3 regions of the Mycobacterium malmoense genome follow, and region 2 is predicted to be linked to each of the others. Evidence: riboswitches for the same ligand, from Rfam matches in the RefSeq annotation. Region 2 holds a riboswitch; each other region holds the start of a gene.
What was found. Region 2 has a riboswitch for fluoride ahead of K3U93_RS00680 (MutS-related protein). Riboswitches for the same ligand answer to the same signal wherever they lie in the genome.
Positions count from the first base shown of each region.

Region 1: another riboswitch for fluoride. It lies ahead of K3U93_RS20800 (PE family protein); the one in region 2 lies ahead of K3U93_RS00680 (MutS-related protein).
Region 3: another riboswitch for fluoride. It lies ahead of K3U93_RS18410 (inorganic diphosphatase); the one in region 2 lies ahead of K3U93_RS00680 (MutS-related protein).

Region 1 is NZ_CP080999.1:4,522,969-4,532,999, forward strand. Features, by position in the region: gene K3U93_RS20785 (LLM class flavin-dependent oxidoreductase) at 1-565, opposite strand, end outside; gene K3U93_RS20790 (alpha/beta hydrolase) at 914-1,792, shown strand; gene K3U93_RS20795 (acyltransferase family protein) at 1,802-3,955, shown strand; fluoride riboswitch at 4,386-4,448, shown strand; gene K3U93_RS20800 (PE family protein) at 4,846-5,145, shown strand; gene K3U93_RS20805 (PPE family protein, SVP subgroup) at 5,168-6,535, shown strand; gene K3U93_RS20810 (DUF732 domain-containing protein) at 6,568-6,981, shown strand; gene K3U93_RS20815 (Rv0518 family GDSL lipase) at 7,172-7,867, opposite strand; gene K3U93_RS20820 (acyltransferase family protein) at 7,992-9,230, opposite strand; gene K3U93_RS20825 (STAS domain-containing protein) at 9,588-10,031, shown strand, end outside.
Region 2 is NZ_CP080999.1:134,815-144,845, reverse strand. Features, by position in the region: gene K3U93_RS00710 (hypothetical protein) at 1-252, shown strand, start outside; gene K3U93_RS00705 (sodium-dependent bicarbonate transport family permease) at 374-1,594, shown strand; gene K3U93_RS00700 (NADH-quinone oxidoreductase subunit B family protein) at 1,625-2,134, shown strand; gene K3U93_RS00695 (proton-conducting transporter transmembrane domain-containing protein) at 2,131-4,152, shown strand; gene K3U93_RS00690 (PhzF family phenazine biosynthesis protein) at 4,217-4,903, shown strand; gene K3U93_RS25780 (MutS-related protein) at 4,948-6,369, opposite strand; gene K3U93_RS00680 (MutS-related protein) at 6,480-8,015, opposite strand; fluoride riboswitch at 8,047-8,107, opposite strand; gene K3U93_RS00675 (PE family protein) at 8,151-8,450, opposite strand; fluoride riboswitch at 8,763-8,824, opposite strand; fluoride riboswitch at 8,888-8,948, shown strand; gene K3U93_RS00670 (hypothetical protein) at 8,995-9,333, shown strand; gene K3U93_RS00665 (histidine phosphatase family protein) at 9,312-9,869, opposite strand; gene K3U93_RS00660 (universal stress protein) at 9,881-10,031, opposite strand, start outside.
Region 3 is NZ_CP080999.1:4,029,704-4,039,734, forward strand. Features, by position in the region: gene K3U93_RS18405 (MFS transporter) at 62-1,516, opposite strand; fluoride riboswitch at 2,400-2,461, shown strand; gene K3U93_RS18410 (inorganic diphosphatase) at 2,772-3,260, shown strand; partial or broken gene K3U93_RS25735 (hypothetical protein) at 3,309-3,404, opposite strand; gene K3U93_RS18420 (APC family permease) at 3,406-5,769, opposite strand; gene dapC (succinyldiaminopimelate transaminase) at 5,870-6,991, opposite strand; gene fdxA (ferredoxin) at 7,000-7,326, opposite strand; partial or broken gene K3U93_RS25030 (PadR family transcriptional regulator) at 7,486-7,644, shown strand; partial or broken gene K3U93_RS18435 (oxidoreductase) at 7,664-7,918, shown strand; gene K3U93_RS18440 (hemophore-related protein) at 8,118-8,450, shown strand; gene K3U93_RS18445 (bifunctional FO biosynthesis protein CofGH) at 8,522-10,031, opposite strand, start outside.

The sequences.
Region 1 (10,031 bases), 930 kb from region 2:
CCGCGGATGCCGACGATCCGCCGAAGAACACCGCGGGTATCGGCTCCGGCGGATTGTTCAGCTGGGCGTCGTCGACGCGAATGTGGTCCCCGGCGAAGGTGACCGGCTCCCGCGAGGTCCACAGCTGCCGCACCACATGCAGAAACTCGGCGGTGCGGGCGTACCGCGACTCCTTGTCCAGGAAATCCCCGTAGGCCCGCTGCTCATGCGGTTCACCGCCGGTGACGACGTTGAGCAGCAGCCGTCCACCCGAGTGCCGCTGGAAGGTCCCGGCCATCTGCGCGGCCAGGGTCGGGCTGAGCAGACCGGGCCGGAACGCGACCAGGAATTTCAGTGTCTCGGTGCCCTCGATCAGCATCGCCGTCGTCAACCAGGCGTCCTCACACCACAATCCGGTCGGCGTGAGCACCGCCTCGAAGCCGTTGTCTTCGGCCGCCGCGCAAATCTGGTGCAGATACCGCAGAGTCGCGGGCCGGTCGCCGTGCATCGCCGTGCCGTGCCCACCCGAGATCAGGTTTCGCGAATCCCCATAGGTCGGCAAAAACCAATGAAACGCCAGGCTCATCCACGCTCCCTTTCGAGTCTCCTTGCATCGTGCAGCAGATCGGCCCGGCGTGCGAGGGTTGAAACCTCCGAGATCGGATCGGGCGCCTTGAGGGCTGGCGCGGGCCGCGTCGAGTTTGAACCCGCGTTATCGGGGCCTGAGCGTGAGCCTGGGAACGGTTGGCTCCCGGCATGAATTCGGTTGCCACTCCGCGGGTTTGGCGTGCTCGACGAACCGGTTCATCGCGGCGCGGTCGAAGGACGGGTGTTCGGCGTCCCGCGGGCCGAATGTCAACTCTTCGTCAACGCTAAATCACAATGCTTGCGATACGGCGTGGCTGGGCCGATAAAAGCCGGCCGGCGCGGCATTATGTCGCTCGTGCCTGACCTGAACCGTCGTGCGGTACTGCGTATGGGCGCCGGTGCCAGCGCTGCAGCCGCTGGCGTGTGGGCGCTGAGCGCGCTACTGGATCCGCTGGAGCCGTGGGCGGCGCCGCCGCAAGCTCCCGCGCCGTTCGAGCCGAAGGCGGGCAGCAGCCTGCCGACCAAGCTCACCGGCTCGTTCGTGTCCGCGGCCCGCGGTGGCGTCAAGACCAATTGGGTGATCGCGCTGCCGCCGGGATACACCCCCGAGAGCGGGCTGCTGCGCCCGGTGATCGCGCTGCACGGCAAGGACGGCAACGCGAACATGATGCTCGACTGCGGTGTCGAGGACGGGCTCGCCCGGCTGGTCAAAGAGGGCAAGCCGCCGTTCGCGGTGGTGGGCGTCGACGGCGGCAACACCTCCTACTGGCACCGGCGGGCGTCCGGCGCGGACTCCGGCGCGATGGTGCTCGAAGAGCTGCTGCCTATGCTGTCGTCAATGGGTATGGACACCTCGCGGGTGGGCCTTATGGGGTGGTCGATGGGCGGCTACGGGGCACTGCATTTGGGTGCCAAGCTGGGCCCGTCACGCACCGCGGGGATCTGCGCGATCAGCCCGGCGCTGTTCACCTCGTTCACCGGCAGCGCCCCCGGCGCGTTCGACAGCTATGACGACTGGGTGCAAAACAGCGTGCTGGGCGTCCCCGCGCTGTCACAGATTCCGTTGCGGGTGGACTGCGGCACCGGCGACCGCTTCTATTTCGCCACACGTCAATTCGTCAACCAGCTGAAAAAGCCACCGGCGGGCAGCTTCTCCGCGGGCGGGCACGACATGGACTATTGGCGGGCGCAGCTGCCCGGCGAGCTCGCCTGGATGGCGTCCTAGCCGGGGCAGATGAAGGTCCGGCGGCCCGACAACGACAGCCTCCCCCGCAAGCGGGTGGTGCCCCCGCCGCGACAAGCGGGTTTTCGCCCGGACATCGAGGGCTTGCGCGCCGTCGCCGTGATCGCCGTCGTGCTCTACCACGCGCGCATACCGGGCGTCACCGGCGGCTACATCGGCGTCGACGTCTTCTTCGTCATCTCCGGCTTCCTCATCACCGGGCTGCTCTGGCGCGAGGTCACGACGACCGATGCCGTTCGGCTCGGCCGCTTCTACGGCGCCCGCGCCCGCCGCCTGCTGCCGGCCGCGGCCGCCGTCGGCGTCGCCACCGCGATCGGGGCGGCCGTGGTGCTGCCGCCGTTGCAGGCGCGAAGCGTCTTCACGGACGGCATCGCCAGTGCGGCGTATGTCGGCAACTACCGGTTCGCCATGCAGGGCACCGACTACCTGGCCTCCGACCTCCCGCCGTCGCCGTTCGAGCACTACTGGTCGCTGGGTGTCGAGGAGCAGTTCTATCTGATGTGGCCGGCGCTGATCATCGGTACCGCGTGGTTGGCGCGCCGCGTGCGCGGCGGCACCGCATCGCGGGCGACGCCGTATGCCGTCGTCCTCGGGTGCGTGGCGGCGGCGTCGCTGGCGGCGGCCGTGGTGTGGACCCGCACGTCGCCGCCCTGGGCGTTCTTCTCGCTGCCCACCCGCGCCTGGGAGCTGGCCGCGGGCGGTCTGGTGGCCCTGTCGATTCGCCAATGGCGCAGGCTGCCCCTGCTAGCCGCGGCGATCGCCGGATGGGGTGGTCTGGGCCTGATCGTGCTGACCTGCACCCAGCTGGGACCCGGCACCCCGTACCCCGGCACGGCGGCCCTGCTGCCCGTGCTGGGCACCGCCCTGATCATCGGCGCCGGGCGCGTCACCGGCGGCCTGGGGGCCGGTCGCGTGCTGTGCCGGCCCGCGGTGCGGGCGATCGGCCGGGTGTCGTACTCGTGGTACCTGTGGCACTGGCCGGTGCTGCTGCTGATGCCACCGCTGCTGGGCCTGCCCGCGGGCCTGCCGGGCCGGCTCGCCGCGGTCGTCGTCTCGGCCGGACTCGCGGTGCTCACGCTGCATCTGGTCGAAAATCCCGGCCGATTCGCGGCCGCCCTGCGCCGGTCGGCGAAGGCCAGCCTGGCCGTGGCCGGGGCCGCCAGCGCGGCCACCGCGTGCGCGTGCGTGCTGCTGCTGAACGTGGTACCGGCGCCGGCGGGGCACGGAACGGCCGCGCCCAAGGCCAACATCGTCGCGCTGCCCCCGGCGAACGCCCCCGCCGTCGGCCCGCAAGACGCGACGGTCCAGCAGGCGCGCGACGCGGTCGCGGGGTCCGCGGGCCTGCGTGCCGTGCCGTCCAACCTGGACCCGCCGCTTGCCGCGGCGCCCGCCGACAAGGCGGCGGTCTTCGTCAACGGCTGCGTGCGGTCGTGGCGCGATGTCGGCCAACCCGAGTGCGCGACGGGCGACACCGCCTCGCCGACGACGGTGGCCCTGGTCGGCGACTCGCACGCCGCGATGTGGCAGCCCGCGTTCCAGCAGCTCGCCGAGCAGCGGCATTGGCGGCTGGAGACGCTGGCCAAGGTGACCTGCCCGCTGCAGGAGCTGCGCATCACCAGCCCGTACCTGGGCCGGGAATACACCGAGTGCGAACAGTGGCGCGGCCAGATCATGGCCCGGTTGACGGCCGAACACCCGCGGCTGGTCGTGCTGGACATGAGCCGGCGCTACGGCGGGGATTTCGGCTTTGTGTCCTACGACCCGGCGTGGATCGGCACCCTGGCCGACACCGTGAAACGGTTGCGCGGCAACGGCGCGACCGTTCTGGTCCTCGGGCCGGCCCCGGATCCACACGGCTCCGTGCCCGCGTGCCTGTCGGCACACCTGGACGACGCCACCGCCTGCGCGCCTGCGCGCCCGGTCGCGGTCGACGACGGCGGCGTCGTCGCCGAGCGGGCGGCGACCACCGGCGGCGGCGGGCACTACGCCGACCTGACGGAGCTGTTCTGCACCCCGGACCGCTGCCCGGTGATCGTCGGCAACACCCTGGTGTTCCGCGACGACAACCACGTGACGACCGAATACGCGCGACTGCTGGCACCCGTGATCGGCGCGCTGGCGGACCGCGCCGTCGCGGGCGGGTGAAACCGTAATGAACTTCTGGTCGCGGACGATCGTCCTATCAGGGAAAGGTTTTTGGAGGTTGTGAGATGACTTCGCTGCTGCTGGTCTGCATCGCGGCGGCCGCGCCACTCGTCGGCGTCGGCCTGATGCACTTGCAAGCGCGCCTGGAGCGATGGGACTACGAGCGGCACGCGGAAGACTGAAGCGTCTGGCTCGAAAAACGTTCTGCGACTGAAACTTTGGCCTACTGGTGGTCTGCCTGACAGCTGGATGAGCGGCACACTCTCGCCCACCAAAGATCGCCGCACCGAAGGGTAAACACGATACGGGTCGGATCGTGGTGCGCCACGGCTGCGAGAACGTCGATCCGGCTCGGATTCCGCAACGCCAAACATCTTGTGCCGCAGAACCGGATATGAGCTATCGACGGCGGTTCGACCGCATGCTATCTTTGGCATTAGGCGATGAAGCACCGCCTTGAAAGGCCATCCCGGCTAATGGCTTCTACTCATACGCAGTAGAAAGTGGGTGGATGGTGATGCTCAGCATTGTGCTCTTGCTTCTCTTTTCCCGGTTTTATGCATGCTGGCCGCATTCGGGATGCCGTCGACGTCAGGTTGCTTGACCATGGCGATGACTCGCTCCAGCAATCGGGCTGACGATCAGATCGTAGATAATCCGCCCGCGCCCGGGAATCGCCGAAAATAACCGTCGCGATAGCCGATAGCCCAGCGCGCGGGTATCAGGCCACGCATTATCTCACGGGCCAATCACGGTCTTTATCGAAAGTGCTTACGCGACAGTACCTTTGACGAACTTCGATTTGGTAAAGGTGTCCGACCGAAATTCGGGTCGTTTGGCCAGCGTCAGCCACAGTTTTCGATCTGCCTTAAAGCGAAAGGGGAGGATCCATGTCTTTTGTGACCGCACAACCGGAAATGTTGTCAGCGGCGGCGTTCGACTTGCAGGCGATTGGGTCTGCGATGGCTGCTCAGAATGCGGCGATTGCGGCCCCGACCACGGGCGTGGTGCCCGCTGCCGCCGACGAGGTTTCAGCGCTTACCGCGCTGCAATTTGCCACTCACGGCGCGATGTATCAGGCGGTCGCTGCCGAGGCGGCGGTGCTGCACCAACTGTTGGTCACCACCTTGGCTACCAGTGCTGGATCGTATGCGGCCACCGAGGCCGCCAATGCCGTCACATTGAACTGACGTCCTCGGAGGGGATAGCGAGATGGACTTCGCGGTGTTACCGCCGGAAATCAATTCCGGCAGGATGTATGCAGGGCCCGGTTCGGGCCCGATGCTGGCCGCCGCGGCGGCTTGGGACGAGTTGGCCGCCGACTTGTATTCCAAGGCGGCATCTTGCGGATCGGTGATCTCGGGGCTGACCGGTGGGCCGTGGCTGGGGCCGGCGTCGGTGTCGATGACGGCGGCCGTTGGGCCTTATCTGGCGTGGATGATCACGGCGGCCGCGCAGGCCGAGCAGGCCGCCACCCAGGCCAAGACGGCGGCGGTGGCTTACGAGACCGCCTTCGCTGTGACGGTGCCTGTGCCGCTGATCGCGGCCAACCGCAGCCTGTTGATGGCGCTGGTTGCGACCAATTTCTTGGGGCAAAACATCCCGGCGATCATGGCGACCGAGGCGCACTACATGGAGATGTGGGCTCAAGACGTCGCCGCGATGATCGGTTATGCCGCCCACTCGGCGACCGCCGCGGCCTTGACGCCGTTTTCGGCGCCGACGTCAACGACCAATCCGGCGGGGTTGGCCGGTCAGGCGGCCGCGGTGGCCCACGCCGCCGCAGCCGGGGCGGGATCGGGCGTATCCCACGTCATGTCGGTGGGCCCACACCTGATGTCCGCGGTGCCACAAGCGCTGCAGGGTCTTGCCTCGTCGACGTCGTCGGCGTCGCCCTTGTCGGGGCTGTTGGGCCTGGCGAGTGGATCGGGCTCCTCGGCGTCGTCGTTGCCCTCGCTGACCTCGATTCCGTCGTACTTTGGCCCGCTCGCCTCGTTGGGGGGTATGAGCACGTCGACAACGAGCGCGACGATGTCGGCGAACTCGGTCAGCACCAACCTGAGGAACGCGGCAGCCAACCAGGAACGGCTCGTGCGTGAGGAGGCCCAGGGACTCATCCGCGGGGGCGCACCCGGAGATCTTGGCGGACTGCGCTCCGTGGGCCTCGGCGGTGCGATCGCCAATGCAAGCCTGGGCCAGTCGTCGTCGATTGGGGCGCTGTCGGTGCCCCAGCGCTGGGCCGCCGTCGCTCCAACGGCGATCCGCCCGCTCGCCGCGGCATTGCCGATAAGCAGTGTTAGCGCCGCCCCGCAGGCGTTGACGGGGTCCGCCGGTAACACGTTCAGCGACATGGCCCTTGCCGGCATGGCCGGCCGCGCCCTCGGCGGCGCGGCCGGTCTGGGCCACCGTGAAGGCGTCGGGGCCAGCACAGGCAAACCGCTCGAACCAGCGCAGACCTCACCGGGGGGCGCCGGAACGGGAATCGCCGCCGAGCTGCGCGAGCTCGCCGAACTCCGCGACCGGGGAATCCTGACCGACGAAGAGTTCGTCGAGCAAAAACAACGCGTCCTGGGTCGCTAATCACCGCTTCACACCATCAGGAGTGCCACAAGATGGCCATCAACTACCCGTTCGCCGACGGTGACGCCCACGGCGCCACCATCCGCGCAAGCCATAACCCACCGTCGCGAGGGGTGGGAATGTTGAGAACGCTAACGCTCGCCACGGCGCTCGCCGCAGCCGTTGCCCTGGCCGCACCCGCCCGCGCCGACGACCCTGAATTCCTGACGCGTCTGGAAAGAAGCCACGTCAGCTACGTCTCGCCATCCGACGCGCTCGCGTGGGGACGCTCCGTATGCGACCAATTACGCGACGGCCAACCACTTCCATCGGTGTTCTCCGCGCTTCAAAACGGTGGTGGCTTCACCAACCGCGATGCCGGGGCGATCATCGGGGCCGCGACCAGCGAGCTGTGCACCGACCAATATCAGACGGCGATGGATTGGGCCCGCGGCCAGCTGGGCTGAGCATGCGCGGCAAATGTCTTATCCGTGAAGGATTCTCGGGAGTTTACAGATAATCCACCGCTGCTGGCGTGCCTCGCAGTGGCCGCGTCAGTCGCTGGAGTTGGTTTGCCGAACCCGCGAGAGATCTGGAGCGATGGGATCATGAACGGAATGCAGACGACTGAAACGTCAGCACAGCCGGCCGCCCTACTCACCTAGACAACTGCGCGCGGATGAGCGGCGCGATCCGGTCCGCCAGATACTCGTGGCCCGCGTCGGTCGGGTGCACGCCATCCACCCCGATCAGGTCGGGCCTGCCGACGAACCATCCTTCGGCGATCGGGTCGACGAACGCCGCTCCCGCACCCCCGGCCGCGGCGTGCAGCACGTCGCGAATCTGCAGCATCGACTCGGGAACGGCGGCGGTTGGCCACGGCGGCCCGATCACCAAGAATTTCGCCGCCGGCGCCAGGCGGCGCGCCAAATCGAAGGCGCCGCGGGCCCTTTCGGCCACCAGCTCGGGATCGACGCCGTCGTCGTTGCGGGAGCCGAAGAACACCACCAGTGCGTCGTCGCGCTTGGCCGCCCTGGCGGTCAGATCCTCGAACACGCTGCCGTGGTCACCGCGCACGAAATAACCGGCCCTGCCCTCGGCCGCCACGTCGGCGGCGATCCGCACGCCTCGCGCGGCGAGGCTGTGCCAGGCAAGCGCGGTCCATGCCCTGGGGCCCAGGCCGCCCTCATCGGTGCCGGTGGTATAGGAGTCGCCGATCACCGCGACGTGGTTCAGCCGGGAATCCAGGGTCAGTGTGTCATAGGCCCGCACCCGGGCCGGGCATGGCGAATATTCACAGACGACGCCGGCCAGAAAAGTCAGGCTGATGACTAACGTGGCCAGCCGACTCACCGCTACCTCCCCTGGGAACCGCCGCATCCGAATCAACGGAATCGTACGGGGAAACGACGGGAACCGGCTGGCAACCCGCTGAATCGGCGCTGGGCACAAAACGATTCGCGTACCCACGCGGGTGTCAGACCGCGCGGGCCGAAACCGCTTCCAGCCCACCGTCGATCGGATGCAGCTTGGTGCTTGCCGGTTCGCCGTGCTCGGTTCTCGCGTCCGCGGCCCGGACGTCGACCATCCTGCGCATCCACCGGCGGGCAGGCTCTTCGACGAAGTGGTACAGCAGGATTGAACCCCCCACGGCGATCGCGAGCAGGCCGACGACGTTCCATTTCCACGGATTGTCCTGCGGCGTCAACTCGAATTGCTCGACGGCCCATCCCCAGGCGGTATGCACCAGCTCGTGCACCATGTACAGGCAAAACGAGATCTGCCCGCCGTAAACCATGAGCCGCGTCGACAGCAGCCTCGGCAGGCCGCCCGCGCCGACCGCCAGCGTGATCACCAGCGGAACGAACAGCACGTCGACCACGCCGCCGCTGTCGTTCTCCACGACGCCGGTTATCGGGTGCGCGTCAAACCAGTAGAGAACGGCCCCCATGGCCACCAGGAGAAGCAGGGCGACGTACCCCGCGACGAGGCGGGAGCGATCGGTCGGCCGCAACCTGCGCACGGCGGCGCAGGCCAGGGCGCCGGCGGTGAACTGCGTCACGATCCGCGGCAGCCAGCTCCACGGGGTGTAAAAGTGGCCGCTGGCCAGCAACATCACCACCGGCGGCAACGACGCCGCGAAGGCCAGCAACATCAGGCTTCGCGCCCTCGTGGCCTGCTTCATCCGCAAGATCACCAGAACGAGCAGGCCGAAGAGCAGGTAGGCCAGCCATTCCGCGCTGATCGACCAGGCCGGCCCGTCCCAACTGGAGTCATCGAAGAACGGCTGGAACCACAGCTGCACCAGTAGGACCTGGCGTACGTAGCTGACCGCGGTGAGCTGGCCCGCGTCGGGCGACGGCACGTGGCCGACGTGCAGGGTGAAGATCACCCACAGGACTGCCAGGTGCAACGTGACCAGGTACACCGGCCACACCCTGGCCAGCCGCAGCCACAGGAAGTGCAGGGTGGCGCGCGTCGACCATGCCCGGCCCATGCGGTCGAGGTAGTTCCACGTCAGCACGAACCCGCTGAGGATGAAGAAGAGGTCGACGCCCTGCGCGCCGCAGTTGAGTACCGGCGCCAGCGCGTCGCGGAAATCGGGCGACGCATCGCCCAACATCGGCCGGAAGTGAAACAGCACCACCCACAGCGCGGCGACGATGCGGAGTCCCGTCAGGGCCTTGATCTCTCCCCTGGTCTCTGCGCCGCGCACGATGCTCTTTCCGTCCGGAACCCTGCCGTTTCGTTCGCATGCAGTCCGGCTGACCGGGCGGCTGATCCATGCCACAGGCCATTTCACCAGCCCCCGACTGCGCAACCGGCAGCTTTCGCAGCCTAACAGCGTGACTGCCGCGATGGCGTGACGGGCCCTGGTGTGGCTTGGTGTGGCACCCGAAACATCGTCGATGTCGCTTGGAGTCGCCGAAAACGTTCCGAAAGTCGCTTCTTAGCAAAGAGTTAGAGCCGGCTGGAAGTCTCCTTACTTTTAACGGGCACCGTTAAAGACATTGGTCCGCGCCGAGTCGGTCCTACACGGCCACAACGAACGCCACGGGGAATGGGGCTGCTCATGACTATCGCAATCGCTACGTCGGTGTCGAAGCCGGGCCCGAACGCCCGGCGGGGGAACGGCACCCTTGAGTGCGGTGGCGCTCAGATTCGGGCGCACTGCCGTCACCTGGCGACGGTGGTGACCGTCCGGGGCGAGATCGACGGCGTCAACGCCGGCCGGGTCGGCGAGTACATCCGGCGTTTCGTCCTCGGGACCGAGCCGGTGGTGCTCGACCTGAGTGACGTGAGTCTGTTTGCGGCGGCCGGTATCTCGCTTCTGTACGAGTTCGATGAGGAGTGCCAGGCCGCCGGCGCGGAGTGGACATTGGTCGCGAGCCCGGCGGTGATCGAGCTGTTGAACGACGCCGGCGACGGGGCCATGTTTCCGATGGCGCGCTCGGTGCAGGAGGCGCTTCGCAACCTGGCCGAAGCCATCGTGCGCCGCCGCCAGTTCGTGCTGCCG
Region 2 (10,031 bases):
TTCGACGCCTCGCCGCTGGATACCGGCGTGGCCGACCGGTTGGTCGCAATGTGTCCGAGTTCCGCGCTGCGACGCGACGACGACGTTCTGATCTATGACGTCGGCGCCTGCACCTCCTGCGGCCGCTGCCTGGCGGCCGCACCCGCCGTCGTGCGCCCCAGCGGGGTTTTCGAACTGGCCGCTACCGCCCGCGAACAGCTGATCAAACACATTGGGTTGCGTAAATCGTCCCCGCCGGAAGGACTCTCATGACGGAAACGGTGGCCGTGGTGCCTGATTGCGCGGTTGCCACGGCGGAATCGAAGCAGCTCCTGATATTCGTCTCGGCCCCGACGGGTTGTTAACCCCCCGGCAGCAGTTATAGGAGCCACCAATGCTTTACGAGTTCTGGCAAAACTTCATCCACAACTTATTCAAGCCGCTGTTGTTGTTCTTCTATTTCGGCTTCCTGATCCCGATCTTGAAGGTGCGGTTTGAAATCCCGTACGTGATCTACCAGGGACTGACCATGTACCTGCTGCTGGCCATCGGCTGGCACGGCGGCGAAGAGCTCGCCGAAATCAGCCCGTCGAGCATCGGACGCATCGTCGGATTCATGGTGGTGGGCTTCGCCTTGAACTTCCTGATCGGCATTATCGCCTACTTCGTGCTCAACCACGTGACTGCCCTGCGGCGGATCGACCGGGCGACGGTGGCCGGGTATTACGGATCGGACTCGGCGGGGACCTTTGCCACCTGCGTGGCGGTGCTCACCAGCGTCGCCATCGCCTTCGACGCCTACATGCCCGTCATGCTGGCCATTATGGAGATCCCCGGCTGCCTGGTGGCGCTGTATCTGGTGGCTCGACTGCGTGCCCGGGGAATGGATGCGGCAGGGAAGATGCCGGATGAGGCGGGCTACGCGACGCCGGCGACCGTGGGGGCGGGGCCCGGCACCGCCGCGCGGCCCGCTTACGGCCAGAGCCTGCGATCCCAGCAGGAACATCAGACCGGGCACGAGCCGGAAACCTCCCCGGAACAACGCGAGCATCCCGAGGGAAACCCCCTGGGCGGAGATGCCGCGCGGCACAACACCACAGCCACGCTGCGGGAGGTCTTGCTCAATCCCGGGCTGTGCCTGCTGATCGGCGCCGTCATCGTCGGCTTCATCAGTGGCCTGCAAGGCCAAAAGGTGATCCACGACGACGACACCTTTTTCGTGTCGGCGTTCCAGGGCGTCCTGTGCCTCTTCCTGCTTGAGATGGGCATGACGGCCTCCCGCAAGTTGCGCGACCTACGGTCGGCGGGACTCGGCTTTGTGCTATTTGGTCTGCTCGCACCGAATTTCTTTGCGACGCTGGGTATTCTCGTCGCCCACACCTATGCCTACTTGACCGACACGGCGTTCAAGCCCGGAACCTACGTGCTGTTCGCGGTGCTGTGCGGTGCGGCGTCTTATATCGCCGTCCCGGCGGTGCAGCGACTGGCGATCCCGGAGGCCAGCCCGAGCCTGCCTCTCGCCGCATCGCTGGGCTTGACGTTTTCCTACAACGTCACCGTCGGGATTCCGCTCTATATCGAGATTGCCCGGATCATCGGGCTGCACTTTCCGTAACCACAAATCGCCACGCAGGGAGGGCTTGTCATGACGGCGGCAACAAGCACGGTGCGACGGGACTCGGCGGCCGAGGATCTGCGCCGTAGCGTGCGCAAACTGTTTGGGCGTAGCCTGCATATCCGCACCGTTGACACGGGCTCCTGTGCGGTGTGTGAGCAGGAAATACGGTTGCTCGCGGCGCCCCACTACGATCTGCACCGGCTGGGATTCTTTTTTACCCCGGCCCCGCGTCACGCCGACATTCTCATGGTGACCGGGCCGGCCGTACGAGCGTTCGACGTGGCGTTGCGCAAGACCTACGACGCCACGCCCGAACCCAAGCTCGTGATGGCCGTCGGCGCCTGCGCGCTCGGCGGGGTTTATCCCGCAGACCCGATCGCCCACGGCACGCTCGACGCGGTACTCCCCGTCGATGTATACGTGCCGGGCTGCCCACCCAGTCCGATGGCGCTACTACAGGGACTGATGGTCGCGGTGGGTCGGCTTGCCGAGAAGGTGTCCGCAATGCCCTTCGTGGATCAAGGTGAGCTGCCGTGATCGAATGGGTTATGTTCGGCGCCGCCGCAGCGTTGTGGGTCGCGGCCACGGCGACTGCGTTCGTCCCAGCACACGGTCCGGTGCGGCTTTCGCCCGCCCTGGGTGGTGCGGGTGGCTTGGCCGCGCTCATCGGCGGGGTCAGGCTGTTGCTCATGCATCCCGGGTCGGTGTCTAAGACGTTGGGCGGCAACGACATAGTCGGCGCCTTGACGCTGCGGCTCACGCCGCTGGCCGGTGTGTTCGTCGCGGTGCTGGGCGCCGTCGCGATCGGAATCGCCTGCTATGCGCCGCGATACCATGCCGTGGGCCGGGGCACGTCGCTGTACCTCGCGATCTACCATCTCGCGCTGCTGGCCACGCTAACGGTACTGATTGCGGGCACAGTCGTGGTGTTCCTGGTGGCATGGGAGTCGATGGCGTTGTTGTGCTATCTGATGATCCTGCGCCATCAACGCCGCGAGGGGGTTGCCGCGGGCGCGTTCTGGTTCCTCGCACTTTCCGAGGTCGGCTTCGGGCTGATCGTCGCGGCATTCGTGCTTCTTGCCGCCGATGCGGGCAGCACAGATTTCGCGACGATTGCCATGCGATCGGGGCACGTCTCGCCGGGGTCTCGTGACGCGATATTCCTGCTGGCGCTCATTGGTTTCGGGTTCAAGGCGGGCTTGGTACCGCTGCACGTGTGGTTGCCGGAGGCACACCCCGTGGCACCCGCCGACGGTTCCGGATTTCTGTCCGGAATGGTGGTAAAGCTTGGCGTCTACGGCATCCTGCTGTTCGCCACCGAGCTGCTCGGTGCGGGTCCCGCATGGTGGGGTCTCATAACCATGGGCCTGGGCGCGCTCACCGCGGTGCTTGGCATCCTGTACGCGCTCACCGAACGCGACATCAAGAAGTTCCTTGCCTATTCGACGATCGAGAACGTGGGAGTTATCGCCATCGCAATTGGAGCCGGGATGACCTTCACCTCCTACGGGCAGCCGGTATTGGGCGCATTCCTGCTGCTTGCCGCGCTGTATCACGTTGCTAACCATGGCCTTTACAAGACGCTACTGTTCTTGGAGGCCGGGGTGATCGAGCACGCCACCGGCACCCGCGACATGGATCGGCTCGGTGGTCTGGTTCACCGGTTGCCACGTACCGCGGTGATCAGCATGATAGGCACCCTCGGAATTGCGACGTTGCCGCCGCTGAACGGTTTCGTCTCCGAATGGCTGATCTTCCAGGGACTGTTTCAGGGTTTTCGGATACCGAGTCATCTCGTGGGCATCTTGATCGTCGTGGCAGCGGCCTGCCTGGGGCTAACGGGAGGCCTGGCCGTGTGCGCCTTTGTGCGCGCGTATGGTATCCCGTTCCTAGGCATGGCGCGGACCAAAGATGCCGCTGCCGCCGAGGAATCCGGACAGCCTGTGCTCGGAGCCGCACTCTTGGCTATGGGGTGTGTGGCACTCGGGGTGGGGGCACCTTTAGTGATCACGGCTCTCGGACGTGCCGTCCACACCGTTACCTCGGTCAACCTGCTGCCGCGGGTGATGGTCGATAAATTGACCATCATTCCGGCGAACACGGATTTTTCGGCGTTCTCCCCAACGTACCTTGCGGCATTCATGGTTGCCGTCTTGATCGTGCCGGTCATGATCCATGCCGTTGGACGCCCGAAGGCGCCAAGTCGGCGGACCCCGGTGTGGGACGGTGGGATCGTCACCTTCAAACCGCGAATGCAGTACTCGGCCATGACATTTGCCGCGCCCGTACGGGTGACATTCGACCGCCTATATCAACCGACGGTCACCCTGCAGCGAGCGTCCGACGAGCCCGCCGGGAGGTCCGGGCCGGTGCACTACGAAGCCGAGGTCACACCGCTGTTTCAACGTTACTTGTATCGTCCGGTCATAACCGCCGTGCAATATTGCGCGCGTCTGGTGACCCCGATCCAATCGGGCGATGTCAACTTGTACCTGCTCTACGTATTCCTCGTCGTCCTAGTCGCCTACCTGCTGGGGGCACTTGGCAGCGGATGACGGTGCACACCGATACGAGCAGTCGCTGTGGCGGCGTACTGATGATGAGAGGATACTGGCGCCGATGGCTACCGACGTAACCGTTCTGCGGGTGTTCACCGACATCGACGGCAGATTCGGAAACCTGCTCGGCGTGATTGACGCCGCTGCAGTGCCAGACGCGGACCGACAACGCATTGCGACCCAATTGGGTTATAGCGAAACAATTTTCGTCGATCTTCCGAAGCGGGGGAATGCTACGGCCGAGGCTCACATCTTCACGCCGGCCATTGAATCGCCATTCGTTGGCCACCCCGCCGTGGGAGCGGCTTGGTGGCTGCGTGACCGTGGCACACCCGTTCGAAGCCTACGGCTCCCGGTCGGCATCGTCGAAGTCGATTACGCCTCAGAGCTGGCGATCATCCGGGCATACGCCGAATGGACTCCTGAATTCGTGATGCATCAACTGATCTCGCCTCAGGATGTCATCGATGCTGACCCCAGCGACTATTCCGACGACTTCCCGCACTATGTATGGGCTTGGATCGACCGAGACGCCGGGCGCGTGCGCTCCCGCTCGTTCGGACCCGAGCTTGGCGTGCAGGAAGACGAAGCCACCGGCGCCGCGGCAATACGCATCAGCGAGTACCTCAGCCGCGATCTGACCATCACCCAGGGCAAAGGGTCACTGATCCACACCCTGTGGAGCCCGAATGGCTGGGTAAGCATCGCTGGTCGTGTCGTTCGCACAGGAGTGGCGCACCTAGCCTGACCGGCCGGCACATATTTTCAGATTGCGGGAGCGCTCTCCACCGCTCAGCCGGACCCTACAGTTTCCCGGCTGACGTCGCGATTCGAAGCGATGCCGAACACCCGCCGAAACGAGTCCTCGCCGTAGCTGGTGGGTTCCGGTTGCCCCGGTTCCAATCGGAACGTCCGCACACCATCGGGGCGGCGCTGGGCTCGCAGGAACAAGTAGGCCGGATCGTGTCGCGAGCTGAGGCTATGCGCGAGGTCGTACAAGTGCGTGACGAAAACCACTTTCACCCCGCTTTCGACCATGGCCCGCACCACGTCTCGCGCGATTTGCGATCCTTCCCGCTCGTTCGTCGCGGCAAACGACTCATTGCACAACAGCATTGACGCCGAGCCGACGAAGTCGGCGATGTCGCTCATACGGGCAAGTTCTTCGTCGAGCTTGCCGTGGGTGTGGGTGTCGTCTTCTTCGCGCTTGAAGTGCGTGAAGACAGCGTCTCGGACGTTGGCGCGAAACGATGTGGCGGTGACAAACATGCCGGCTTGCATCATCACCTGCGCCGCGCCCAAGCTGCGCAAAAACGTGGACTTCCCGCCTTCGTTGGCGCCGGTGATCACGATCAACGACTTCGCGTCGCCGTCGACGTCATTGCCGGTGACCCGCTTACCGGCGGTCAGGCACAGTCCCACGTCGCGCAGGTCGCGGCAGCAGAGCTGTGGCGGGCCGATCGGTGTGGGAATCGGAAAGCAGGTGGGCACACCGGCTTTGGTGAGCTGATCGTAAAGGTTCGCGCAGGCCAGGTAAAACCCCAGTTCGGTGCGCAGCCGGCCAAAGAACCCCTCGACGTGATCTGCAGATCGGGTGACCGTATTGGCAATGTCGTTGATGGCCCGCCCGGCTAACTCGGTTAGCGCCTGCGCGCCGGTTTCGTCGCGCTCATCAACAACGAAGCCGCAACCGCTGCTGCGGTTTCCGGTCAATTTGTCCCACCAATTACGGCGAGGTGGCTGGTGAAGGAGATAATCCACGCCCTTGTTACCCATTCCGAGCGCGGCGCTGAGCAGAACACCTCGCGGAAGATGCAACTCGCGAAGGTCCGCGTCGAGCTGCTCGAGGTACTCGTCGCCGATCTGCTCGCCAATCATCGCCAACAGCTGCCGAAACCCCGGCGAGCGAAATCCGTTGGCATGCTCATCGCACAGGCTGCGCAATTGCCGGAGGTTGCCGACCAGCAGTTCGAGAATCCGAACGGAGCGACGCAGGATGGCCTGTGGGTCGCGGGACATCAAACCGCCGAGGAACACCTTGCGCCGAACTTCGACACCGTCGACCGCGACGTCATACATCCGCTGCACCGCGGCACGATTGGCCAGGCAATCCGCCAAGACTTGCTGACGGTAGACGATGACGTCGGGATCGACAACCGCCTGTGGCACTATCTTTTTGGCGGTGTCGAGCAAGAATTCGTCGCCGGCGGCCATCGCTTTGTAGATCCGCCGGAGCTCGAGATCGTCATCGACGAGATTCTGCAATGGCCACGGAAGCCGCGGCGCTAGGTCGGGGTCGTGAACGGGGTGTAGCAGTCGAACCTTCATTGGCTGATCCTCCGCCCCAGCGCCTCGTAGCTGAGGCCGTACTTGTCGGCTAGTGCGGCGGCATAGGCCAGGCCGTCCGCGGGTCGGCGGGTGAACTTGAATGTCCGCCGAGTTGGATCATCCTGGGCCACTTCGCCGACCATGCTCACACACGCCGGATCCAGTGTGGACAGCTCGTCGAGGAAGCTGACGTAAACCGCGACGCAGCGCAGCTGGATGATTCGTTCGAGCACCTCACGGCCGATCAACAGGGCATCATTGACGGTGGTCGACGAGAAGCTCTCGTTCATGATGATGATACTCGCATCGGTTGCGCGCGAAAGGATGTCATGAATCCGTACCAGCTCGTTGTCGAGCTTTCCGTGCAGCGTCGACAGGTCTTCCTGCCTTTCGAAATGGGTGAAGATCTGATCGGGCAATGTCAGTCTGGCGTCGCTGGCGGGTATCGGGCACCCAATCGAGGTGAGATAGGCGCATTGGCCGATGGTCCGGGCGAAGGTCGTCTTACCGCCCTGGTTCGGACCGGTAACCACGAAAATCCGCTCGGATTCCGTCAGGTGAAAGTCGTTGGTAACAAGGCGTCTTTCGTCTTGCACCGCGTTGATTGCCAGCGCCAGGTCGAAGGCGTCCCGGGCGTCCACGACGCCCGGCTCCTGGGTGACACGCGGATAGGTGAACGCTAGCCCGGCCGCGGTGAAGCGTTGGACGAACGCAAGGTATGCCAGATAGAACTGGATCTCGTGCTCAAATCTGGCGACGACGGGTTCGATGAAGTGTTCGTATCGGCGGCAGAAGTCACCGAGCAGCGTAAAGACCTCCGGATGAAGTTCGGCGACGCATCCGAGGATCTGCTCCTCGATATGGTTCATGTCTTTGAACTCCGGAAGGGCGACACGATAGTCCTTGCTGGACTCGGTGGCGAAGCGTTCGAATGTCTCGGCAACCGCCGAGCTGTAGTCGTTTTGGCCGTCGAACTTTTCGACGTGGACCCGAAGGCCCTCGATGTGCACCGTGTATCGCACTTTGCGCAGCTGGTCCCGCATCGATTCGGTGTCGGCCACCAGCGTGGTGAACGCTTCGCTGGTGACGTAGCGGGTTACGTGTTCGCCGAAGTTGCATAGCCCCCGCGAACGCGGCCGGACGTGGGCGAGATCGTCTCGCAGCAACGCCACCGTGTGGCAATAGCTTTCGATCGCAGCGACCAGCCAGCCCTGTCGCTGTAGCCGATGCCAGGCGTTCCTGGCCACGTGAAGCCGGCCCCGCATCGCGCGCATGCCCTCGACGAAATTCTGTATCGGTGACCGTGTTTCCTCGTTTTCGAGATCACGGAAGACCTGCTGGCGGTACTCCACCGTAGGCACGTCGTGCAGGGGCGTGTAGAAGATGCTTGCGATATCACTGTCACCATATCCAGCCGTAACCGCGGCGACGATCTGGTCGAGATGGAGATCGGCCAAACAATCCGGTGGTGGTATGTCGGCACCCCTCATACCGTCGACATCCGGACCAAGGATGCTGGTAAAGCCCGCCATTACCCTCACCTGCCTTCTACCGCGCGTCGTTCACGTGGTAGAAGCCATCAGCCGGTGCGGCAGTTAAGGCGAGCTTCATCGCCTTGCTCCATGCTACCCGCGATCACTGGGTTCGCGCTTGTCAGATTGGGTCCCTTACGCGGTCGCGATCGCGTTGGCCGCCTCCGTGGCCTCGTATGACACGGCGCTGGCCCCCAGCGTGGACACGAACTGTTCGTGAATCGCCGCGGCTTGCGCCGCCATCGCCTGATACATCTGCGCGTGTACCGCGAATTGCATGGCCGTCAACGCCGACACCTCGTCGGCGGCGGCCGGAATCACCCCGGTCGTCGGGGTGGACGCGGATGCGTTCGCGGCGGTCATGATGGAACCGATGGTGGCCAAGTTGCCGGATGCGGTGGCCAGCAACTCCGGTTGTGTAGTCACAAATGACATGGCTTCCTCCCTTGGTTGTGATAGCTCCGAACATGGTCGGATGGCGCTTGGTTGCGTGTCGGCGGCGGACTTCGGTAAACATGTTGCGGACAAACAGCATTCGATGAGTTTGCCAGGATAGGTCGACGGGCGGCGGGTTGCTTGGCCGACGGCCGGGGCAGCTCGCAGAGCGAATCGACGCGACCCGCGCACGCAGCGGACGGGCAAACGATTCTCGCGAAAGCGTCAGCGCCAACAATTGCGCCGAGACGGTGCGTCAGCTCGCTCACCCGGCATGTCATCTAACTCACCTGCCTTCTACCGTGGGTCGTTCACGCGGTAGAAGCCATTAGCCCGGTGCGGCAATCTTGGCGAGCCTCATCGCCAGACCGCCAATGTTACCCGATGTTCAAGTTATCGCGCAAAGAGCCTGGCGAACTCGTCGTCAGCGGGTCATCATGGGACAAGGCGGTGGGGCTCGCCGAAACCGCGGACGTCGCCGATGGCCCCTGGACGGCAGCAGCCAGGGAGAACGCATGTCCAATCCAACGTCAACGGGGTTCTGATGAGTTCGCCGTCGCGGCCGATCAGAAATCCGGCGCAGTTCGACGTCACGTTCTGGCTACCGCCCGGTGGCACTGACAATGGGGTCTTCGCGACTTACTGGGCAGAGTTGGCCGATCTGCAGTCCAGCGACATCGGTCCCGTACTGGCGCTACTTGCCGACGCCGACGTCGGCGGCTACGTGGCGACTCCGGGCGGCCAATTCGGCCGGCGTGCGCATTCTCCGATCCACCGCCTGTGGGTGGATTCGCTGCAGTATCACCGCGCGGAAGACGTTCTCATGGCCTACCTGAACCGCAGAGACCGCACAGACGAGAGTCAGTCGGCCACAACGTCATAGGAGTCCACCCGCCAGACTCCATCGACCAGGCTGAGCTGGTTCCAGCACGCCGTCCGCTGGCCGATGTGGTCCAGCGAGGGATCCAGCTGCTCCAGCAAGGTGGTGTTGAACGCATCGTGTGACACCAGGACGACGGGTCCCGGCCCGAGTTCGTCCACGAGCTCGAAGAACGCTCGTCGTGCCCGCTCGGCGACCGCCGCTCGGCTTTCCACGCCAGGTGCGGAATCGACACTGCCGTAACGATGTTCGACATCATCGCGACGAAGGCCGGTCATGGGCCCATAGTCGCGGTCGTTGAGCCGGGCATCAATCGTGACCGGAACGCCGGCGGCAGCGCCGATTGCCTGCGCGGTCGCCACCGCCCGCTGCAGCGGGCTGGAGACCACCGCGGTGGGATGTCGGGCGGCCAGCGCACCGGCGAGCCGGGAGACTTCGGCGATGCCGACCTCATCCAGCGGCGGGTCGCTGAGCCCGCGCAGACGCCCCTCGGCGTTGAGCGCGGTGCGGCCGTGCCGGGCCAAATAGACCCGACTCACGCTGCCCGCGTTCACAGGCTGTCCGCGAACTCGGGCACCACCGCAACCGGGCGTGTGCTGTGGCGCAACAGGTTTCGCGCCACGGTGCCGGTCACAATGTGGCTCAGGGCCGGAACGATTCCGTGCTGCGGCCGGCCGACCACGATCAGGGTCGCGGAGCAG
Region 3 (10,031 bases), 1.4 Mb from region 2:
GTCTTTCATAATCCTGCTGATCCCCATTCTCGGCTTGTCGACTTGAATTGCGTCGGTCGGCTCAGAAATCCGTCGCCGCCCGGCCGCCCGACGCGCTCACGGGGTCGACCGCCTCGTCCGAGGTTTGCGGCCGCAACGTCGGTATCGGTGCACCCGGCCCCTGCCGCACATAGCGCGCCCAGGCCAGCAGCGCGGCGGCGATGTAACACGCGAGGAAAATCCAGAATGCCGGCGTCTCGGTACCGGTGCTGGAATAGGACTGCCGCAGGGCCAAGTTGATCCCCACGCCGCCCAGTGCGCCGAACGCACCGGCGAATCCGATCAAAGCCGCCGACCTGACACGGGCCCAGTGGTGGCGGTCGGCTTCGCTGAGATTCATTGCGCGGCTGCGCACCTCGAAGATCGAAGGGATCAGCTTGTACACGGCCCCCTTGCCGGCGCCGGTAAAGATGAACAGCGCAATGAAGCCGACGATGTAGCCGACCATCGTAAATGCCGTCACGGGGCCACCGCGGTCGCGGGTCAGATCGTCATGGATGCTGACGCCGACCAGCAATCCCCCCGCCACGATTGCGGCCGCGAAAACGCTCAGGGTGACATGGCCGCCGCCGAAGCGGTCGCTGAACTTGCCGCCGACTATCCGCGCCAGCGATCCCACCAGCGGCCCAATGAAGGCGATCTCGGCGGCGTGCAGCGACGCCTGCCCGTAGCTTTCCCCGCCGGCCACGAAGTTGTGCTGGAGCACCTGGCCGAACGCGAACGCGAAACCGAGGAACGAGCCGGAGGCGCACAGGTAGAGAAACGAGATTCCCCACGCGTCGGGCACCGAGAGAATGGATCGCAAGTTGCCCAGTGAAATGCCGGTGCGATGCGCGACGATGTTATCCATGCACAGTGCCGCACCAACACCGCCGAGGGTCAGCAGCACCAAGTAGATCGCGCATACCCAGTACGGCGCCTCGTGTCCCGCGGTCGCCAGCACCACCAGCCCGACCGCCTGGATCGCCGCCGACCCGAGGTTGGCCAGCCCGCCGGTCAGACCCAGCGCAAAGCCCTTGAGCCGCTGCGGATATAAGCCGTCGACCTTGGCCAGCGACGCCGAATAGTTGCCGCCGCCCAACCCGGTTAACGCGGCGCACACCAGATACGGCCACAGGGGCAACCCGGGATGGGCCAACAACACGATGGCCCCGACGGTGGGGATCAGCAGCACCAACGACGAGAACGTTGTCCAGTTGCGGCCCCCGAACCAGTTGGCGGCCATCGAATACGGGATGCGCACGAGCGCACCGACCAGAGACGCGGTGGCGCCCACCAGCAGCTTGTCGCCGGTCGAAAAACCATAAACGGACTGCGGCATGAACAGCACCATGACCGACCAGAGGTACCAGACCGAGAAAGAGATGTGCACGTTCACAACCAGCCACACCAGGTTGCGACGGGCGATGGCGTCGTTGCCGTTGTGCCAGGCCACGACGTCTTCTGGATTCCAGTCGGTGATGCGCGAACGCGCCATGCGTCATTTACCTTTCACGGACGATGTTGGGGCGACCATCAAACCGCCGAAATATGTGGCGGGTCGACTTTGATTGGGCTCATTCATGGTTCATCGACAGCCGGTCGAAAGAGACTGAAGTGTTTGGTGTTTCACGTCCTGAATGCCGGCCGCCGATCCAAACCGGGAGCACGGAAGCACCCGCCAGCCCGCGGCCGGAGTCGACGACGCCGCACGGGCGCAGGCGGGACCTTGATCGTAGGTATCGACAAAGATTGAACGGCCACTTACGGTCCTCCTGCGTCACACCCGGCTCCGCAATTGGTCAGCCGGGCAATGGTCTGTTCCGCAGGGACTGTTGGCCGTCGATGCTTGACGCGCGGTTATGGCGAGCCCCACCGCCATTGTGCGCCGTCGAGCCGGCGACGCACCTTTAAAACTTTCGTGATCTTATTGCTTGACAGTCAAGCTGACTTGTGATGAACGAACAACCGGCCATGGCCGATGCACAGGAGATTTCCAGCTGATTGGAACATTACATCCAGACGCGTTCGCCTTATAACCGCGGCGAAGCGGGCAGCCCGGCCGGGTGCCGGCCGAGCGATTGCCGGGGCACGTAATGGCTCGGCGGTGGTGCCGCCAACGGCACGTATCGGTTTGAAAAACGTCGGGCGCCGAGGGCGGTTCCGAGCGCGTCCGAAGGCCACGGGTGGTGTCGATCACAACCGGCAGTGCGTTTCGACAACGCGACGGCCGCGCCATCGGTGGCCCAAAGTTATTGCCGAACAACGGTATTGGGGCAAGGTATCGATCGAGGCTTGCGGCGGTCACCCGAGGCGGTGCGCCGTCACAGTCCAACGGGATGGCCTCGCCGCGCTTGACCAAAGCCGATTTCCGTTGCTTAACTGACAGCGGCGATGGAGCCCGCCCTGAACCGCCAATACGGCTGATGGCCCCTGCGAACATAGGAGTCGTAGGTGAAGCGCGCCAACATTGGCCTGCACCCTCCGGTTGAGTTGCGCTCCGCCGTCGCTGCCGCGCGCACAGATACGATGCAGTTTACTGCGTTAACCCGGTCAGACGCCTGGGTGTTGCCTGGCAATCCTTGCCATCGATATGAAAGCTGATATAATGCCGCGCCCGAAAGGTACGCGGAAAATCGGGTGGCGCGTCCACCGCGGGCCTCGCGAGCCGGCCGCGAGCCCCCGCCTCGCCCACCCGCACACAATCCACGCAAAGACCGAATTCGGACCGCCGACAATAAAGGAGTAGTCACATGGAATTCGACGTGACCATCGAAATCCCCAAGGGAGAGCGCAACAAATACCAGAGCGACCACGACACCGGCCGCATCCGACTCGACCGCTACCTGTACACCTCGATGGGGTATCCGGCGGATTACGGCTTCATCGAAGACAGCCTCGGCGACGACGGCGACCCCCTCGATGCTCTTGTCTTGCTGCCCGAGCCGGTCTTTCCCGGTGTTGTGCTCGCCGCCCGCCCGGTGGGCATGTTCCAGATGGTCGACGAGGCCGGCGGCGACAACAAGGTGCTGTGCGTGCCGGCCGGCGATCCACGATGGGACCACATCACCGACGTCGGCGACGTGCCGTCGTTTGTCCTGGATCCCATCGAGCACTTCTTCGTGCACTACAAGGACTTAGAGCCGGGCAAGTTCGTCAAGGCCGCCGACTGGGGCAATCGGGAAGCGGCAGAAGCCGAAGTCACGCGATCCTTCGAACGATTTCGCGCCAACGGTCACTGACGCCCGTTCCCGGCGTTCTGAGAAACACTTCTGAGAAACACGGTGTCGGCCCTCGGTTCCGTACATCGCGGCCAGGCTCGCGTATTCGCTCGGATCGCCGACCGGGGTGCCGGTGCCGTGCGCCTCGACCAGACCGATCGTGGCCCTACGTTTTGCTGATATGCCCGGGCTCTCCGGATTCGGCGGCCTTCGCGGGGTCCTCGATCACGTGGTACGCCGGGTCGATCATCGATATCGCCCGGTTGCCGGCCTGGCGGGCCTTTCCGGTGATCCGCAACAGCTGGCCGGGCTGGATGTCGGCGCCGCCGTGACCGGGACGGAAGGTGACGGTCATCTCGCCGCTGCTGTCGCCGACGACGACGTGCCGGACGGTCCGCCCGCGTTCGGTGACGTCCTGGACCTCATTGACCCGTCCCTCGACGGTGGCGCGCTGCCCGGAAATCAGGCCCGCCACCATGATCACCGACGGCGGGCGCTCGGGGTGTTCGTAGGCCTCGACGTTCTGGTCTTCGCCCCGGGAGACCCAGGCCTCGAGGTTGTCGACTTCGTGCTGAACCCACTGCTCGAAGCGATCGGGGTAGGCCTCCCTGACCCGGGATTCCACGTCGTAGGGCACGATCGTCGCCGCGGCGTCCGGCATGAGGCTGACGGCCCGGGCGATCTTGTCCGCGGTCCGGTCATGCAGCAGCCGCCCCAGCAGCGGCGCAAACGTTCGGCGCGGCAGCAGCACCGTCACGTTGGTGTCCGGATGTTCGTCGCGCGTTTTCGCGACCAGCACCTGCGCGGCTCGGTTGATGCGCCGGTCCGGGCAGTCCACGACCCGCAACGGGATGCCGAGATCGAAGTGATCCCAACGCTTTCTCAGCTGTGCGGCATACGCCTCGTCGACCATGAAGTGCACCGCGGTCAGCTCGTCGGCCCGCAATCCCTTGCCATACCGCAGCGCCTCGATCACCGCCAGGTCCACCGAGTTCACGAAGAGGAAAACCCGGTGCCTGGCGTACTTGACCAACTCCGGGCGGTCGGTGCGGAACAGCTCGAGAATGGCCGCCTCGGCGCGATATTCGCGGTTGAGCCGCATCAGCGCGAACACCAACAGCGGGAAGATGACGACGACCAGCCACGCGCCCTCGGTGAATTTCGCCACCGCGAAAATGCCCACCACGATCGTCGACAGGATCGCCGCGGACAGGTTGATCGCCAGCCGGTGTCGCCATCCCGGTTCCCGATGAGTCAGATGGTGCTTGGTCATCCCGTAACCGGCCATCGAAAATCCGGTGAACACGCCGATCGCGTAGAACGGCACCAGCGCGCTCACCGAGCCGCCCGTCACCAGCAGTAACGCCACCGACAGCGCGGCGAGCGTCATGATGCCGTTTGAAAACACCAGGCGGTGACCGCGTTTCGTCAGCTGCCGCGGCAAGAAGCGGTCTTCGGCGACGAAACTGGCCAGCGCCGGGAATCCGTTGAAACTGGTGTTGGCGCCGGTGAACAAGATGGCGGCGGTCGCCGCCTGGACCAGGACGTAGAAGATGTCGCCAATTACCCCGTTGCCGAAGACCGCGCGGCCCACCTGCGACAAAACCGACGGATATTCGGTGAGATAAGGCGTGGCGTGGGTGACGTAGGCCAGGTAGGCAACACCGGCCAGCAGGAAGCCCAGGATGGCGGCCATGGCGGTAAGCACTCGACTTGCGTTGCGGCCCTGGGGTTTCCGGAAGACGTCAACCGTATTGGAGATCGCCTCGACCCCGGTAAGCGACGACCCGCCGTTGGCGAACGAACGCAGCAACACCAGGATCGTCGCGCCCATGACCAGGCCGTTGCCCTGATGGACGGGCACCGTCCCGGCCATGTGCGCGGGATCGTAAACCGGTAGGTCACCGAACACTTCGCGGATGACACCGACCACGATCGTCAGGCCGATCATGACGATGAAGGAGTACGTCGCCAACGCGAACTGCCAGCCCGCTTCCCTCAGCCCGCGCAGGTTCAAGTAGCAGATCAGGAGCACCGCGGCGATGGTGATTTCCAGGCTGTAGTGACCCAATGCGGGGATCGCCGACACCACCGCGACCGTCCCGGCCGCCGACTGCACCGCGACGGTGACCACATAGTCGATCAGCAGCGCCGCGGCGGCGATCTGCGCCACCCGGGGTCCGAAGTTCTCCCGCGCCACGATGTACGAGCCGCCCGCCCGCGTGTAGGCCATGACGACCTGCCGATACGACGCGGCGACCAGCACCAGGATCAGCAGGATGACGCCGGTGACGGGCAGCAACAACACGAACGCGGCCAGCCCGGCGTTCGGCAGCAGTTCGATCAAGATCTGCTCCGGGCCGTAGGCCGTCGACGAGATCGCGTCGGGCGAAAGTGCGCCAAGGGCAACCCGATTCGACAACTTCTCCGACGTCAGGTCCTCGGTGATCAGTGGCTTTCCCAGAAAAATGCGCTTGGCGACGTCCCCAACCGACAATGGGATGCGCAACTTGCCCGCCGAAGTTGTCACGACCACCTTCCTTACCCGAGAGTCGAACGGTTGGGAAGCGCTTGGCTGACGCCTCCCGATGCATTCTGCCGTTCGCCCCGCCCCAGGGCACGCGGCCGGGCTAGGTCAGCCGTCGGACCGCGGCGGCGATGCGCTCGTCGGTGGCGGTCAGCGCAACCCGCACGTGCCGGTCACCGCCCGGGCCGTAGAAGTCGCCGGGCGCCACCAAGATGCCGCGGGCGGCCAGCCATGCGACGCTGTCCCGGCACGGCTCGCCGCGGGTGGCCCACAGGTACAGGCCGGCCTCGGAATGGTCAATGCCAAAACCGGCCGAGCGCAGCGCCGGCAACAGGGCGGCCCGCCGCCGTTCGTAGCTCGCCCGCTGCAGCCGCTCGTGAGCGTCGTCCTCCAGGGCGGCCACCATGGCGGCCTGCACGGGCGTCGGCACCATCATCCCGGCGTGCTTGCGCACGGCCAACAACTCGGCGACCAGGCCCGGATCCCCGGCGACGAAGCCGGCCCGGTAGCCGGCCAGCGACGAGCTCTTCGACAACGAGTGGATCGCGAGCAGGCCGGTGTGGTCACCGTCGCAGACCGCGGGATGCAGCACCGACACGGGCGCTGGAGCGTCCCAGGCCAAACCCAGGTAACACTCGTCGGACGCGATGATCGCGCCCCTGTCACGCGCCCAGCCGACGACCTTGCGCAGGTGGTCGACGCCCAGGACACGCCCGGTCGGGTTGCTCGGCGAGTTCAGGTACACCAGCGCCGGGGATTGCGGCCCCACCTGGGTCAGCGAATCCGCGCGCAGCACCCGCGCCCCGGCCAGCCGGGCCCCGACGTCATACGTCGGGTACGCCAGCTCCGGCACGACGACCACGTCGTCGGGCCCCAGGCCCAACAGGGTCGGCAGCCAGGCGATGAGCTCCTTGCTGCCGATCACCGGCAACACCGCCGCCTCGGTCAGCCCGGTGATGCCGAAACGCCGGCGCAGCGCGGCCACCGCCGACTCACGCAGCCGCACGGTACCGGCGGTCGCGGGATATCCCGGCGCGGAACTCGCCGCCGCCAGCGCCTCCCGGATCAGTGGCGCGACCGGATCGACCGGGGTGCCGACGGACAGGTCGACGATTCCGTCCGGATGAGCCGCGGCCTGCGTTTTCGCGTCGGCCAGGGTGTCCCAGGGGAATTCCGGCAGGGACGCCGAGACGGGCGGCCGGGCCCCTCCGGGCTTTTGCGGCACCGGCCCGCTCAGTCGCCTTCGCCCTGCGGCTGCAGGTCCTTGACGGCTTGCGGGTCGTTCTCGGTCATGCCGACCTTGGCCGCCCCGCCGGGCGAGCCCAGCTCGTCGAAGAAATCGGCGTTGATTTGCGTGTACTGGCTCCACTGTTCGGGCACGTCGTCTTCGTAATAGATCGCTTCGACCGGGCAAACCGGTTCACAGGCACCGCAGTCGACGCATTCGTCGGGGTGGATGTACAGCATCCGCGCGCCCTCGTAGATGCAGTCGACCGGGCACTCCTCGATGCATGCCTTGTCCTTGACGTCGACGCAGGGCTGGGCGATCACGTACGTCACAGGCGTCTCCTCAAGGTCTCCTCCATGTATTGCCTGGTGTTGGGGCTGCCACCGGGCTCGCCGCGGCGATCCGGCCGCTTCAGAACAAAGCTCTCGGTTACTGATACTAGACGTTGCACATACACGTCAACCACTCGGCACGCGCGCACGGTTTCCGGGAAGGGGCAAGCCGAGCTGCCCCGCTGGATAGCCGGGCCGCTCAGCCCCACCAGGCCCGGCCGGGGAAGTGCGTTGAGCGACAACGGCACCCGCGAGCTGGCCGTCAAGCCGCGCGGCGCCGCGCATGGTGATCCGGCGGCGCCGCGCAACCAGGTCACCTGGCGCTCCAGGGGCCGTTGTGACGGGTCTGTGCCCAAATCTGCTGTCGCCGTTGGATCTTGGGTTCACCACGTTGCGCAACCGGGTGGTGATGGGCTCGATGCACACCGGGCTGGAAGACCGGGCCCGTCGCATCGACCGGCTCGCCGAGTACTTCACCGAGCGCGCCCGCGGCGGCGGCGGGCTGATCATCATCGGTGGCTGCGCACCCAACCGCAGCGGTTGGCTGCCGCCGTTCGCGTCCGAGACGGCTTTTCCGGCTCTAGCGTTCCGGCCCGGATTCCGCCGACGGTGAACCGCGCCAAATAGTCACTGACCTGCAAATAGTTACGTATAGAACTTCCTATGCGATAACGGTTGCGATGGAAGAAAGCTCGCGGGGCCTGGTAACCTCGACCGGAGACGGCAACCGTTGGGCAGATGTCGTCGCCGTTTATCGACGGTGCATTGATTGGGGAAGGTGTCCACAGATGGTGAGGCTGTCGTTAACCAAATTGGCCGCTGCCGTTGGCGGTGCGGCGTTCGCGTTGACGGCTGGCTCCGGGATCGCATCCGCAGATCCCCTGGATCCGGTTATCAACACGACGTGCAACTATGGGCAGGTTATGGCCGCGCTCAACGCGACGGACCCGGGGGCTGCCGCGCAATTGAACGGGTCGCCGATCGCGCAGAGCTACTTGCGCCAGTTCCTCGCCTCGCCGCCGCCGAAGCGCGCGCAGATGGCCGCGCAGATCCAGGCCATGCCGCAGGCCGCGCCGTACTTCAACGACGTCCTATCGGTGGCCGGCAGCTGTAACAACTACTGAGCGACCGCAAAAAGCTCGGTAGCCGCTGAGCGGTCGGCGCACTTGCCTCAAGGCCTTGCGTCCGGTGCCGCTTAGCCCAAGCCGGCCCGTGCCGGCAACGATGCCAATGGTGCATAGGTAGTGGTGCGCTGGCGCGCCGGGCGGCCGATGCCCTCGGCGATCGCGACCAGCTCGGCCACCGTCTTCGACGAGCCGTATTCTGATCCGGCCATCCGCGAGATGGTCTCCTCCATCAGCGTGCCGCCCAGGTCGTCCGCGCCACCGCGCAGCATCACCCGCGTCCGCTCGACACCAAGCTTGACCCAGCTGGTCTGGATGTGGGAAATGCGGCCGTGCAACATGATCCGCGCCAGGGCATGCACCGCCCGATTGTCGCGATGGGTGGGCCCGGGCCGGGCCGCGCCGGCCAGATACAGCGGCGAATTCTGGTGCACGAAGGGCAGCGGCACGAACTCGGTGAAACCGCCGGTGCGGTCCTGGATTTCGCGCAGCACGTTGAGGTGGGCTACCCAGTGCCGCGGGGTGTCGACGTGCCCGTACATCATCGTCGAGGACGACCGCAGGCCCACCTCGTGCGCGGTGGTCACGATCTCGATCCACAGCGACGTCGGCAACTTGCCTTTGGTGAGCACCCAGCGCACCTCGTCGTCCAGGATCTCGGCGGCGGTGCCGGGGATGGTGTCTAGGCCGGCCTCGCGCAGGCCGATCAGCCAGTCGCGAATGCTCAACCCGCTCTTGGTCACACCGTTGGCGATCTCCATCGGGGAGAACGCATGCACGTGCATCGACGGCACCCGGGCCTTGACGGCGCGCACCAGGTCGGCGTAGCCGGTGACCGGCAGCTCGGGGTCGATCCCGCCCTGCATGCACACCTCGGTGGCGCCGGCGACGTGCGCCTCCCAGGCGCGGTCGGCGACCTCCTCGGTGGACAGCGAGTAGGCGTCGGCGTCGCCCTTGCGTTGCGCGAACGCGCAGAACCGGCAGCCGGTATAGCAGATGTTGGTGAAGTTGATGTTGCGGTTCACCACGAAGGTGACGTCATCACCGACGGTGTCACGACGCAACGAATCCGCCAGTGCAGCAACGGCTTCCAGCGCAGTGCCGTCGGCCGACGCCAACGCCAGGTATTCGTCGTCGCTGCAGCCGGCGGGGTCGCGTTCCGCCGCGGCCAGCGCGGCGAGCACGTCGGTGTCGATGCGCTCGGGGGCCGCGGCGGCCAGCTCGTGCACGTGCGCCCGGATCGATTCCCAATCGCCGAAGGCGCTGTCGAGGTCGCCGCGAGTCTCGGTGTTGCGGCCCTCGGTGTCGATCGCCGCGTTGAGGTCCACCCGTCCGGAGGACTCCACGTCGTCGGGCTCCTGCCAGGGCATGCCCACCGGGTTGACGTCGCGAGCCAGCCCGGTCGCCGGATCGGCCAGCGCCACAACGTGTCCCCGCACCCGCGGGTCGATCCACGCCGCCCCGGCCTGGACGTATTTGGGCTGCGCGGTCAGCCGCTGCGCCAACTCGTAGCCGGCTTCGGCGGTCACGGCGGCCAGGTCGTCCAAAGCGGGCCAGGGCCGTTCCGGGTTGACGTGGTCG